Linked DNA regions of Tunturibacter gelidoferens. The protein of the gene in region 3 binds, or shares a complex with, the protein of the main gene of each other region. Links are inferred from orthologs where the notes say so. Each region holds a gene or a part of one and is shown on either strand. Other genes may lie near its edges.

What was found. The genes of interacting proteins can lie anywhere in the genome.
Region 1: the proteins of RBB81_RS14390 (region 3) and nuoD are in contact, whole or in part, in a cryo-EM structure (PDB 6KHJ), measured with the Thermosynechococcus vestitus proteins. The link is inferred for Tunturibacter gelidoferens from one-to-one orthologs. Residues at the interface, in WP_011056552.1 of Thermosynechococcus vestitus: Leu46, Met47, Tyr48, Thr50, Ala51, Cys52, Phe54, Ile55, Glu56, Ala58, Ala59, Ile61, Gly62, Ser63, Arg64, Phe65, Asn76, Pro78, Thr89, Thr91, Lys93, Met94, Ala97, Leu101, Met123, Phe124, Ser126, Asp127, Ser128, Tyr129; in WP_011057128.1 of Thermosynechococcus vestitus: Pro17, His18, His19, Pro20, Ser21, Met22, Val25, Arg27, Met29, Thr31, Ile38, Asp39, Cys40, Glu41, Pro42, Val43, Ile44, Gly45, Tyr46, Leu47, His48, Arg49, Gly50, Met51, Lys53, Ile54, Asn57, Arg58, Pro65, Tyr66.
Region 2: the proteins of RBB81_RS14390 (region 3) and nuoH are in contact, whole or in part, in a crystal structure (PDB 6Y11), measured with the Thermus thermophilus proteins. The link is inferred for Tunturibacter gelidoferens from one-to-one orthologs. Residues at the interface, in WP_096411117.1 of Thermus thermophilus: Arg16, Glu17, Gly18, Leu24, Leu27, Val28, Trp30, Gly31, Arg32, Asn34, Ser35, Trp37, Thr54, Asp55, Ala56, Asp59, Ala61, Arg62, Phe63, Gly64, Glu66, Val67, Phe68, Arg69, Ala70, Ser71, Arg73, Gln74, Ala75, Asp76; in WP_096411122.1 of Thermus thermophilus: Arg36, Val44, Arg45, Met46, Gly47, Pro48, Asn49, Arg50, Val51, Leu57, Gln58, Ala61, Asp62, Ile64, Lys65, Ile67, Phe68, Lys69, Glu70, Ile72, Val74, Glu223, Ala224, Glu225, His233, Thr234, Glu235, Tyr236, Ser237, Trp241.

What each region holds. Positions count from the first base shown.
Region 1 is NZ_CP132938.1:2,707,123-2,710,192, forward strand. The notes cover bases 1-2,999. They hold nuoD (NADH dehydrogenase (quinone) subunit D), read right to left. Parts: upstream 2,135-2,999; coding sequence 866-2,134; downstream 1-865. Other genes in these bases: nuoF (NADH-quinone oxidoreductase subunit NuoF), read right to left, coding at 1-54; nuoE (NADH-quinone oxidoreductase subunit NuoE), read right to left, coding at 55-564; RBB81_RS12085 (transcriptional regulator), read right to left, coding at 557-781; RBB81_RS12095 (NADH-quinone oxidoreductase subunit C), read right to left, coding at 2,134-2,625; RBB81_RS12100 (NADH-quinone oxidoreductase subunit A), read right to left, coding at 2,625-2,999. In the rest of the region: more of RBB81_RS12100, read right to left, coding at 3,000-3,032.
Region 2 is NZ_CP132938.1:2,701,367-2,704,392, forward strand. What follows is about bases 1-2,955. They hold nuoH (NADH-quinone oxidoreductase subunit NuoH), read right to left. Parts: upstream 2,038-2,955; coding sequence 964-2,037; downstream 1-963. Other genes in these bases: nuoL (NADH-quinone oxidoreductase subunit L), read right to left, coding at 1-20; nuoK (NADH-quinone oxidoreductase subunit NuoK), read right to left, coding at 26-337; RBB81_RS12060 (NADH-quinone oxidoreductase subunit J family protein), read right to left, coding at 340-846; RBB81_RS12070 (molybdopterin-dependent oxidoreductase), read right to left, coding at 2,088-2,955. In the rest of the region: more of RBB81_RS12070, read right to left, coding at 2,956-3,026. UniProt on the Escherichia coli protein: NDH-1 shuttles electrons from NADH, via FMN and iron-sulfur (Fe-S) centers, to quinones in the respiratory chain. The immediate electron acceptor for the enzyme in this species is believed to be ubiquinone.
Region 3 is NZ_CP132938.1:3,245,610-3,248,550, forward strand. Bases 57-2,926 are described here. They hold RBB81_RS14390 (NADH-quinone oxidoreductase subunit B), read left to right. Parts: upstream 57-1,179; coding sequence 1,180-1,674; downstream 1,675-2,926. Other genes in these bases: glnD ([protein-PII] uridylyltransferase), read left to right, coding at 57-893; RBB81_RS14395 (OmpA family protein), read left to right, coding at 1,899-2,926. In the rest of the region: more of glnD, read left to right, coding at 1-56; more of RBB81_RS14395, read left to right, coding at 2,927-2,941. UniProt on the Escherichia coli protein: NDH-1 shuttles electrons from NADH, via FMN and iron-sulfur (Fe-S) centers, to quinones in the respiratory chain. The immediate electron acceptor for the enzyme in this species is ubiquinone.

The sequences.
Region 1 (3,070 bases), 540 kb from region 3 along the record:
GAAGCGGCGGGAAACAACTTTTACCTCATCGGGGTGCGAGACGAGTGATGGCATCTACTTCACGTCCTTTCCCTGGCCGTCGCGATAAATCTGGAAGAGAACGTCGACTTTCTCTGTGGTGAGGTCGTCGTGGAAATCATAGTTGATCTGAATGGCTGGAGCCCAGCAGCAGGCGCCGATGCACTCGACTTCTTCCAGTGAGAAGACGCCGTCCGGGGTCGTGCCTTTATGGCCAATGCCCAGCTTATGCTTGCAGTGGTCGAGGATCTCGTAGCCGCCACGCAGCATGCAGGAGATATTGGTGCAGACCTGCACGTTGTACTTTCCGGCGGGCCTGGTGCGCAGCATGGAGTAATACGAAAGCACGTTGCGTACGTCCAACTCCAGAAGGTCGATGCGCTCCGCGATCTCGGCGATGACAGCATCAGAGATATAACCGATCTCATCCTGTGCGTAGAGCAGCATGGGCACAAGCGCCGACCGCTTGAGCGGGTAGATGGTGACGAGATGGTCGAAGCGTGCGGCCGTCTCTGGCGAAAAGATCGTATTGGCTATTTCACTCACTCTGCATCATCTCCCGCGCCAGCCTCTCGGCGGCAAGGTCCATCTCTTCGGCGATACCGTTCAATTTGACCGTTCCATCTTCCTGCATGGTGAAGGTAGAGCGGCTTCCATCACTTGATTCCATCGTCTCGTGCGTGAAGCGAAGCCATCGGCTGGCCACACGAAGTGTAATCTCTTCTGCTCCCACTTCAACTACCGCATGATGCCTGCTATTCATTCCGTGGGCGGCCGCGTAAGAGCGGATCAGTGAGGCCCACGAGGTCCAAAGTTCAGCTCTGAGGCGTGCTTCGAGCATCAGAGGTTAGCGGTCGATCTCGCCCAGAACGATATCGATCGACCCGATGACGGCGACGACATCGGCGAGGAGACGGCCTTTGCACATGGTTTCGAGTGCCTGCAGTGTGGCAAATCCCGGATTGCGCATGTGGACGCGGTAGGGTTTGGCGGTGCCGTCGGAGACGACGTAGTAGTTCATCATGCCGTGCGGCGCTTCGACGGAGCTGGTCGCCTCACCTGCTGGAACGCCAAAGCCTTCCGTCACAATCTTGAAGTGATGGATGAGGGACTCCATCTGGGTCTTCATCTGCTCGCGATTTGGCAGGATGATCTTCGGTGCGTCCGCGACGATGCTTCCCTCGGGAAGACCATCGAGCGCCTGCAGGCAGATCTTGACCGACTCGCGGAACTCCTGCATGCGAACGATGTAGCGCGCCCACACGTCGCCGACATCAGAGACCGGCACGTTGAACTGGAACTTCTCGTAGCCGGAGTACGGCATGTCGCGGCGGACATCGAAGTCGACCCCCGAGGCACGCAGTGGCGGCCCGGTAACGCCTAGTGCGATCGCATCCTCGGCTGAAAGGTACCCCACGCCTTTCAGGCGGTTCATCCAGATGGGGTTGGTCTGCAGCAGGCCTTCGTACTCCTCAACGTGGGCAGGAAAGTTTTTGAGGAAGGTGCGGATCTTGTCGTAGATATCCCGCGGTGGTTCGAGGCTAAGGCCGCCGACGCGAACGTAGCTGGTCATCATGCGCTGGCCGGCTACCGCCTCGAAGATGCGCAGCAGATCTTCGCGCTCGCGGAAGCAGTAGAGGAAGACAGTGAGTGCGCCGATGTCCATGGCGTGGGTGCCGAGCCAGACCAGGTGCGATTGGATGCGGGTGAGCTCGTTGAAGAGGACACGGAGATACTGCGCGCGCTCGGGAATCTCAAGGCCCAGCAACTTCTCTACCGCAAGGCAGTAGGCGAGGTTGTTGGTCATGGGACAGAGATAGTCGATGCGGTCGGTCATGGGAACGACCTGCTGGTAGAACTTGGCCTCGCAGGTCTTCTCGATACCGGTGTGAAGATAGCCGATATCCGGAGCCAGCCCTACGATGGTTTCACCGTCGACCTCGATGACCAGCCGAAGCACACCGTGGGTCGAGGGATGCTGCGGACCCATGTTGATGATCATGGTCTGGTCGCCGGACGGAGGGTTCTGTCGATTTCGTGCTGAGTTGGCGATTAAATCATCTATGCCCGGATTGATAGCCGCCACTCCGGTAAGTTCTTCAACAGGGGGAGTCATTAGCGGTAGCCCTCCACGGGGTAGTCCTTGCGTAATGGATGCCCGTTCCAGTCTTCCGGCATCATGATTCGGCGAAGGTTGGGATGACCGCCGAAGTGGACGCCGAAGAGGTCGAAGACTTCGCGTTCGTAGAAGTTGGCGGAGGGCCAGACCGAAGTAATGCTGTCGAGCGCGGCATCGTCTCCGTCGAGACGAACCGCGAGGCGCAGACGCTCCTTCAACTTGAGCGAGAGGATGTGATAGGTGATCTGGAAGCGTGGCTCAGACGGGTACCAATCCACTGCAGTGACATCTTCAAGGAAGTTGTATCCGGCCTGCTGAGCGGCTTTGGCTGCTGTGATGATGTTCTCTCGAGCCACCGTGATGGTCAGCTCAGCGCGGTCATATTTGGCATCTGTCGCGAGGTCGGCCAAGGCCTTGACCGCAGCGTTTTCAGGATGCGCCTCGAAGACAGCCTGTTTGCCTTTAATCGCAGAGGCTGGATCGTACATTAGAGGTCCCCTTTATCGTTCGCCCAGTTCAGGATGCCCTTTTTCCACACATAAAAGAGGCCGACGGCGACGAAGCCGAGATAGACGAGCATCTCGTAGAATCCGAACATGCGCGAGCCGGTGATGGCTGGGAGACGGCGGAAGATCACGGCCCAGGGAAGCATGAAGACGGCTTCGACATCGAACAGGATAAAGAGCATCGCGACCATGTAGAAACGCACGGTAAAGCGGCCTCGAGCGTCGCCCACCGGGTCCATGCCGCACTCGTAGGCTCCGGCCTTGGTGCGTGAGTTTTTGTGTTTTCCGATGAGAAACGAGGCGCCGACCATGCCCACAGCAAGTCCGAGCGCGACCAGAATCTGAAGCACGAGTGGAAGGTAGTTCCAAATGTAGGGGTAACTGTGCATGGCCATCTTCGACTCTAAGATTGCGGCTGGCAAGTGTC
Region 2 (3,026 bases), 540 kb from region 3 along the record:
ATCATGGAGGCAGAGGGCATAGAGTTCACGATTTCATCAGGTCGATCTGGTCGACGTTCAGCGTTTCACGCGTGCGGAAGATGGCGATGATGATGGCAAGGCCGACGGCGGCCTCGGCTGCGGCGACGACCATCACGAAGAAGACGAAGATCTGACCGGAGAGCTGATGCCACATGTGCGCGAAGGCGACGAAGGTGAGGTTGACGGCGTTGAGCATAAGCTCAATCGACATGAAGATAGTGATGAGGTTGCGTTTGATGAGGAAGGCCGCGACGCCGACCGAGAAGAGTATGGCAGCGAGGATGAGATAAGCGGCGATGGGCACCTGTGGGAGCATCTCTACTGCTCCTTTCGCGCGAGCACGACGGCTCCGAGGATGGCTACCAGGATGAGGATGGAGGTGACTTCGAAGGGAAGCAGCAGCTTGGTGAAGAGAATGGTGCTGATCTCGGAGATATTGCTGGTGACGTGGTTGAGATAGCCGCCGATGTTGGTGTAGCCGAGCGCCTTGCGCTCCGACAGGAAGACGAAGCTGAGCAGGCAGAAGATGGCTGCGGCGCCGGGAAAGCCGACGAGGTAGGCGGCGCGGCTGCCTGTAGTTCGCTCCTCTTCGCCGGCGTTCAAAAGCATGATGACGAAGACGAAGAAGACCATGATGGCGCCGGAGTAGACGATGACCTGGGATGCGGCGAGGAACTCGGCTCCGAGCGACCAGTAAAGGACGGCCAGCGACATCATGACGACGACCAGCGACAGTGCGCTGTTGATGGGATGGCGCTGCAGGAGGAGGTTGAGCGCTCCCGCTACGGCCAGCCCGCCAAAGATGAGAAAGAGTGCCAGTTGCATGATGTTCCGTCAGGTCCTTTGTGAGTCGCTTGAGACGCTTGAAACAGGGCAGAGGCCGATTTCGAAGAACTGGGCTATCTGCTGATTGTAAAACACCTTGTTGCGTATTCCGTGGAGCTAACTCCGTAAGGCAATGACAAGACTCGTGACGATGATGTTGGCCATGGCGAGCGGCAGGAGAAACTTCCAGCCGAAGCTCATGAGCTGGTCATAACGGAAGCGGGGCAGTGTGCCGCGGACCCAGATAAAGAGAAGCAGGAAGGCCAGAACTTTGAGTACGAACCAGAGGATTGGAAAGATGGCCGATAGGATAGGGCCGCCGAAGTCCGCTGGGAGGAGATGGCCGAGGGGGCTGGAGGCTCCGCCGAAGAAGAGCAGCGAAGCAACGCAGCTTACGGTGATCATGTTCGCGTACTCAGCCATGAAAAACATGGCGAACTTCATGGAGCTGTACTCGGTGTGATAGCCGGCGACGAGTTCGGATTCTGCTTCGGGAAGGTCGAAGGGCGCGCGGTTGGTCTCAGCGTAAGCGGCCATGATGTAGATGAAGAACCCAACGAACTGGAATCCACCAAAGAAGTTCCAGGAGAGCAGGCCGTGAGCGCCCTGGCTGTTGACGATGTCGCGGAGGCTGAGAGATTGTGCGCGGAGAACAACGCCGACGAGCGATAGGCCAAGGGCGAGTTCGTAGCTGATCATCTGCGAGGTGGCGCGGAGGCTGCCCAGCAAGGCGAACTTGTTATTCGACGACCAGCCGGAGAGCGCGATGCCGTAGACCCCGATCGAGGTGATGCCTAGAATGACGAGGAGGCCGATGTTGAGGTCAGCGATGTTGAACATCTCGACGCCAACACCATTGACATTGACGGTCTGCATTCCGCCGAATGGGACGACCGCGATGGAAATAAGCGCACAGGCCAACGCGATGATAGGTGCAAGGATGAAGAGAGGGCGTTCGGCGGCGATAGGCAGGAGGTCTTCCTTGAGGAAGAGTTTGATTCCGTCGGCGAGCGGCTGCATCAGTCCGAAGGGTCCGACGCGAGAAGGTCCCCAACGGTTCTGGATGCGACCCAGAACCTTGCGCTCGAGTAGCACCGTGTAGGCGACCGACATCAGCGTGATGACGAGGACGACCACGACCTTAAGGATGCTGAGCAGCAGGAACGTCTGAAATGGGCTGAGGTGGCTCACGGCGGTGGGTTGGGCTCCTGTAGTTGTTTCGAGTCTGCTGTTGAGTCTACTTAGTCGGCTGCGGGCTGGATCTGCGTGAGGCCGGTTGGAGGACGGAGGCTCTCGTTGTGCTGCAGATCGGAGAGCATGGCGGAGTAGCGACCCAGGGTGCCCGAGGTAAACAGTGTATCGTTCGCCGGCAGGACGAGGTCGCGGCGGTTGCCGATTTGAACGAGGTCGTGGGTAGCTACGGCAGGCTGCAGATGCTGATCATTGCCGCTGAGCAGCTGAAGTCGCAGCAGGTTGTAGCCGGGGACTAGGCGCTGGATCTCATCGAGAATGGCGAACGGATCGAAGGGGCTGAGTTTCGGCTCCATGTTGTTTGCGGCAAGCCATACGGCATGACGGTCGGCCTCGCCGGACTGTGCGCCGCGGGACTGGCCCATGTCGGCGCGAGTGCCTTTGCCGAAGGGAATGAGGGCTTGCATATTTGCGCCCATCTTGTCGGCGATACGAACGATCATCTCGAAGTCGGTGCGGACTCCGGCACGGTCACCAGCCTTGTTGACGAGCTGGAGGTCGCCGTAGCTGTTGGTGACGGAGCCGGATTTTTCGTAGAGATTCGCGGCCGGGAGGATCACGTCCGCGAGGGCTGCCGTCTCGGTGAGGAACATGTCCTGCACGACTACGAATGTGTCTTTGAGAGATAAGGGATCGATTCCGTAACGGGAGACGGGGTTGGAACCGACGACATACAGAGCGGAGAGTTCGCCGCGTTCTGCTGCTTCGAAGATCTCAAGCATGTCGAGACCCGGGGTGGTTGGAGTGTTGTATTCGGCGAAGGTAGTGTTCCCTGCGAGCGGAGTGTAGCCGGGTAGCAGGTCGGGCAGCAGGCCCATGTCGGCGGCTCCGCGAGAGTTGACGTAGTCGGAGATCAGCGCGAACTTGCGGTTGGGCAGAGTCTTGCCGAATGCGAGCAGGCGCTGCAGATCGCCGCCGCGGAACTCCGA
Region 3 (2,941 bases):
CGTTGTTTACGTATGCGGATATCAATGCAGTCCATCCGGATGCGTTGACGCCGTGGAAGGCTGAGAATCTCTGGCGGCTCTTTATTGCGACGGCGAATTATCTGGACCGCAGCGTGGATGAGGAGCGGTTAGGTGCTCAGGAGGAGAGCGAGCTGGTGCATCGTGTGGTGGCGCTGCTGCCTGGCCAGAAAGCCGGGGTGCTGGAGTACCTGGAGGGCTTTCCGGAGCGCTACGTACTGACCCGGACTCCAGAGCAGGTACGAACGCACTTCAAGATGGCGACGGGTTTCGCGAGCGACCCGGTACAGCTTGATTTTCGGTATGCGACTACAGTGAGCGAGCTGACGCTGGTGACGCGCGACCGGCCACAGCTGTTTGCGACGATGGCCGGAGTGCTCGCGGCGTGGGGAATGAATATCGTAACGGCGGATGCGTTTTCGAATCGGCAGGGCGTGGTCGTGGATACGTTCCGGTTTACGGACAGCTTTCGGACGCTGGAGATGAATGCCTCCGAGCACGAGGCGTTCGTGAAGAGCGTGCACGATGTGATGACGGGGGCTGTGTCGGTTGAGAAGCTGCTGAGCGGGCGGCGGAGAGGGAGGCGAAAGGCGCCGCTGATGGTGGTGGAGACCCGGGTGGAGTTCGACGATGAGGCTTCGTCGCACAGTACGCTGCTGGAGGTGGTGGCTCAGGATACGACTGGACTGTTGAGAGCGTTGAGCCTGACGCTGGCGGCACAGGGTTGCAATATCGAGGTAGCGCTGGTGGATACGGAAGGGGAGACGGCTATCGACGTTTTTTACCTGACGCGAAGTGGGGCAAAGCTGGACGATGAGGAAGAACAGAAGCTGCGGGAGGCTCTGCTGCGGGCCATGGAGGAGAACGCGCGCTAGGTTTTGGAAATGGTTCACGCTTCCGATGCCTGATCTCGGTCTAAGCAACCTGGCGAGGGATGAAGCGCATCTCAACCGCGACCTTGAATTTGCTCGCCGGTAGGCCAATCGAAAGCGCGGAATAAAGCTATGCGGCGCTTGTATGGAGTTTTATATTAGAGACATGAGCACAGCTACCAGCGACAACACAAGTAACGGCCGCCCGACAGCCACTCCGCAAAGGACTGATCGCTACCTCTTCGGCAACCTAGAGAGCTCCGGCAAGAACCACGAGAAGGTAACCGAGGTGAGCTGGGGAGACGAGCAGCCAGAGGGGATTGTGCTGGCTTCGATGGACGCAGCGATCAACTGGGTGCGCAAGAACTCTATCTGGCCGATGACCTTTGGACTGGCGTGCTGCGCGATCGAGATGATGTCGATGGGCGGGTCGCGGTACGACATTGCGCGGTTCGGGGCGGAGGTGTTTCGACCGTCGCCACGGCAGAGCGACCTGATGATTATTGCGGGGCGGGTTTCGCAGAAGATGGCGCCCGTGATTCGACGGCTATACGAACAGATGCCGGAGCCAAAGTGGGTGATCTCGATGGGGGCGTGTGCGACCTCGGGTGGGGTTTTCAATAACTACGCTCTGCTTCAGGGTGTCAACCAGATCATTCCGGTGGATGTGTACGTTCCCGGGTGTCCTCCACGGCCAGAGCAGCTGCTGTACGCCATCACGCTTTTGCAGGAAAAGATCCAGCAGGAACGCGGATCTATGCGAAAAACGCTGAATTTGAGTTAATGCATCAACAAAAGTGCAGTTACTGGATGGGTTCGCCCTTCCCAGCCAAAGACCGTTTTTACCTTTCTCGCTGGTAACCTATTGAAAATAGTGTCATCGAAGAGTATTTTTTTACCGGATGCATTAGCAACTGAAGTAAGCTGTAGAGAATCGAACCAACAAAACGACCCCGTAGATGATATGAAGGCTCGTAAAAACGCAACACTTTGAGTGGAGGAACTCGAATGGTTTATCGCCCGTTTCGTAGTACACGCCGGTACTTACTGGCTGCATGTGCAGTCGGCCTCGGAGTTGCCAGTGTCAGTGCACAGACTCCCAGCACAGCCGCCCCGGTGGGGCCGAACCCTTCGCGCGTCGACGTATTTATGGGGTACTCCTACTTTGGGGCTCACGGTCAGGTAAAGCCGGCGGGTATCAATTACTCGTCAATTGACACGGGCGCGATGGGCAGCGGCGCGTACTACTTCAACAAGTACGTTGGTGGCGAGATCATCTTCGCGGCGCATCCGGACGGTCATAACGACGGGTTGTACACGGCATCTGCTGGACCAATCTTCCGTGCTCCGATGCAGAACTTCACGCTGTTTGCGCATGGTTTGGCGGGTGGTGCTCGACTTGGTGGACCGAACCAGTCAAATCCATTTATCTATCACGAACCCTACCAGTGGGGCCCGACCCTTACGGTTGGCGGCGGTATGGACTACGATCTTCCCTTCTTGAACAACAGATTCTCTCTGCGGCTGTTCCAGGTTGACTATCGCTACGTTCATGCGAACTACGGTCCACCAGTGCCGATTCCGACTAGCGGTGTGCTAGGTGGCCGAGCGAACCTGAGCGGAGCTGAAGTGAGCACGGGCATCGTGGCTCATTTTGGCCATATCATTCCTCCTCCGCCGGTGACCTACTCCTGCGCGGTCTCTCCTGCGACGGTCTTCCCTGGCGATCCCATTACGGTCACCGGAACGCCTCTGAATCTAAACCCCAAGAAGACGGCGACCTACAGCTGGACTGCTGATGGCGGTACGATCTCGGGAACCTCGACGACAGCCAACATCGATACGAAGTCTGCGAATCCCGGCACCTACACGGTGAAGGGCCATGTGACCGAGGGTCCCAAACCCGGCGAGATGGCGGACTGCTCGGCCAGTTATACGGTGAAGGCGTTTGAGCCGCCGACCTTGAGCTGCTCGGCCAATCCTTCGACGGTTGCCCCGGGAGACTCCTCAACGATTACAGCGAGCGGGGTAAGCCCACAGAATCGTCCTCT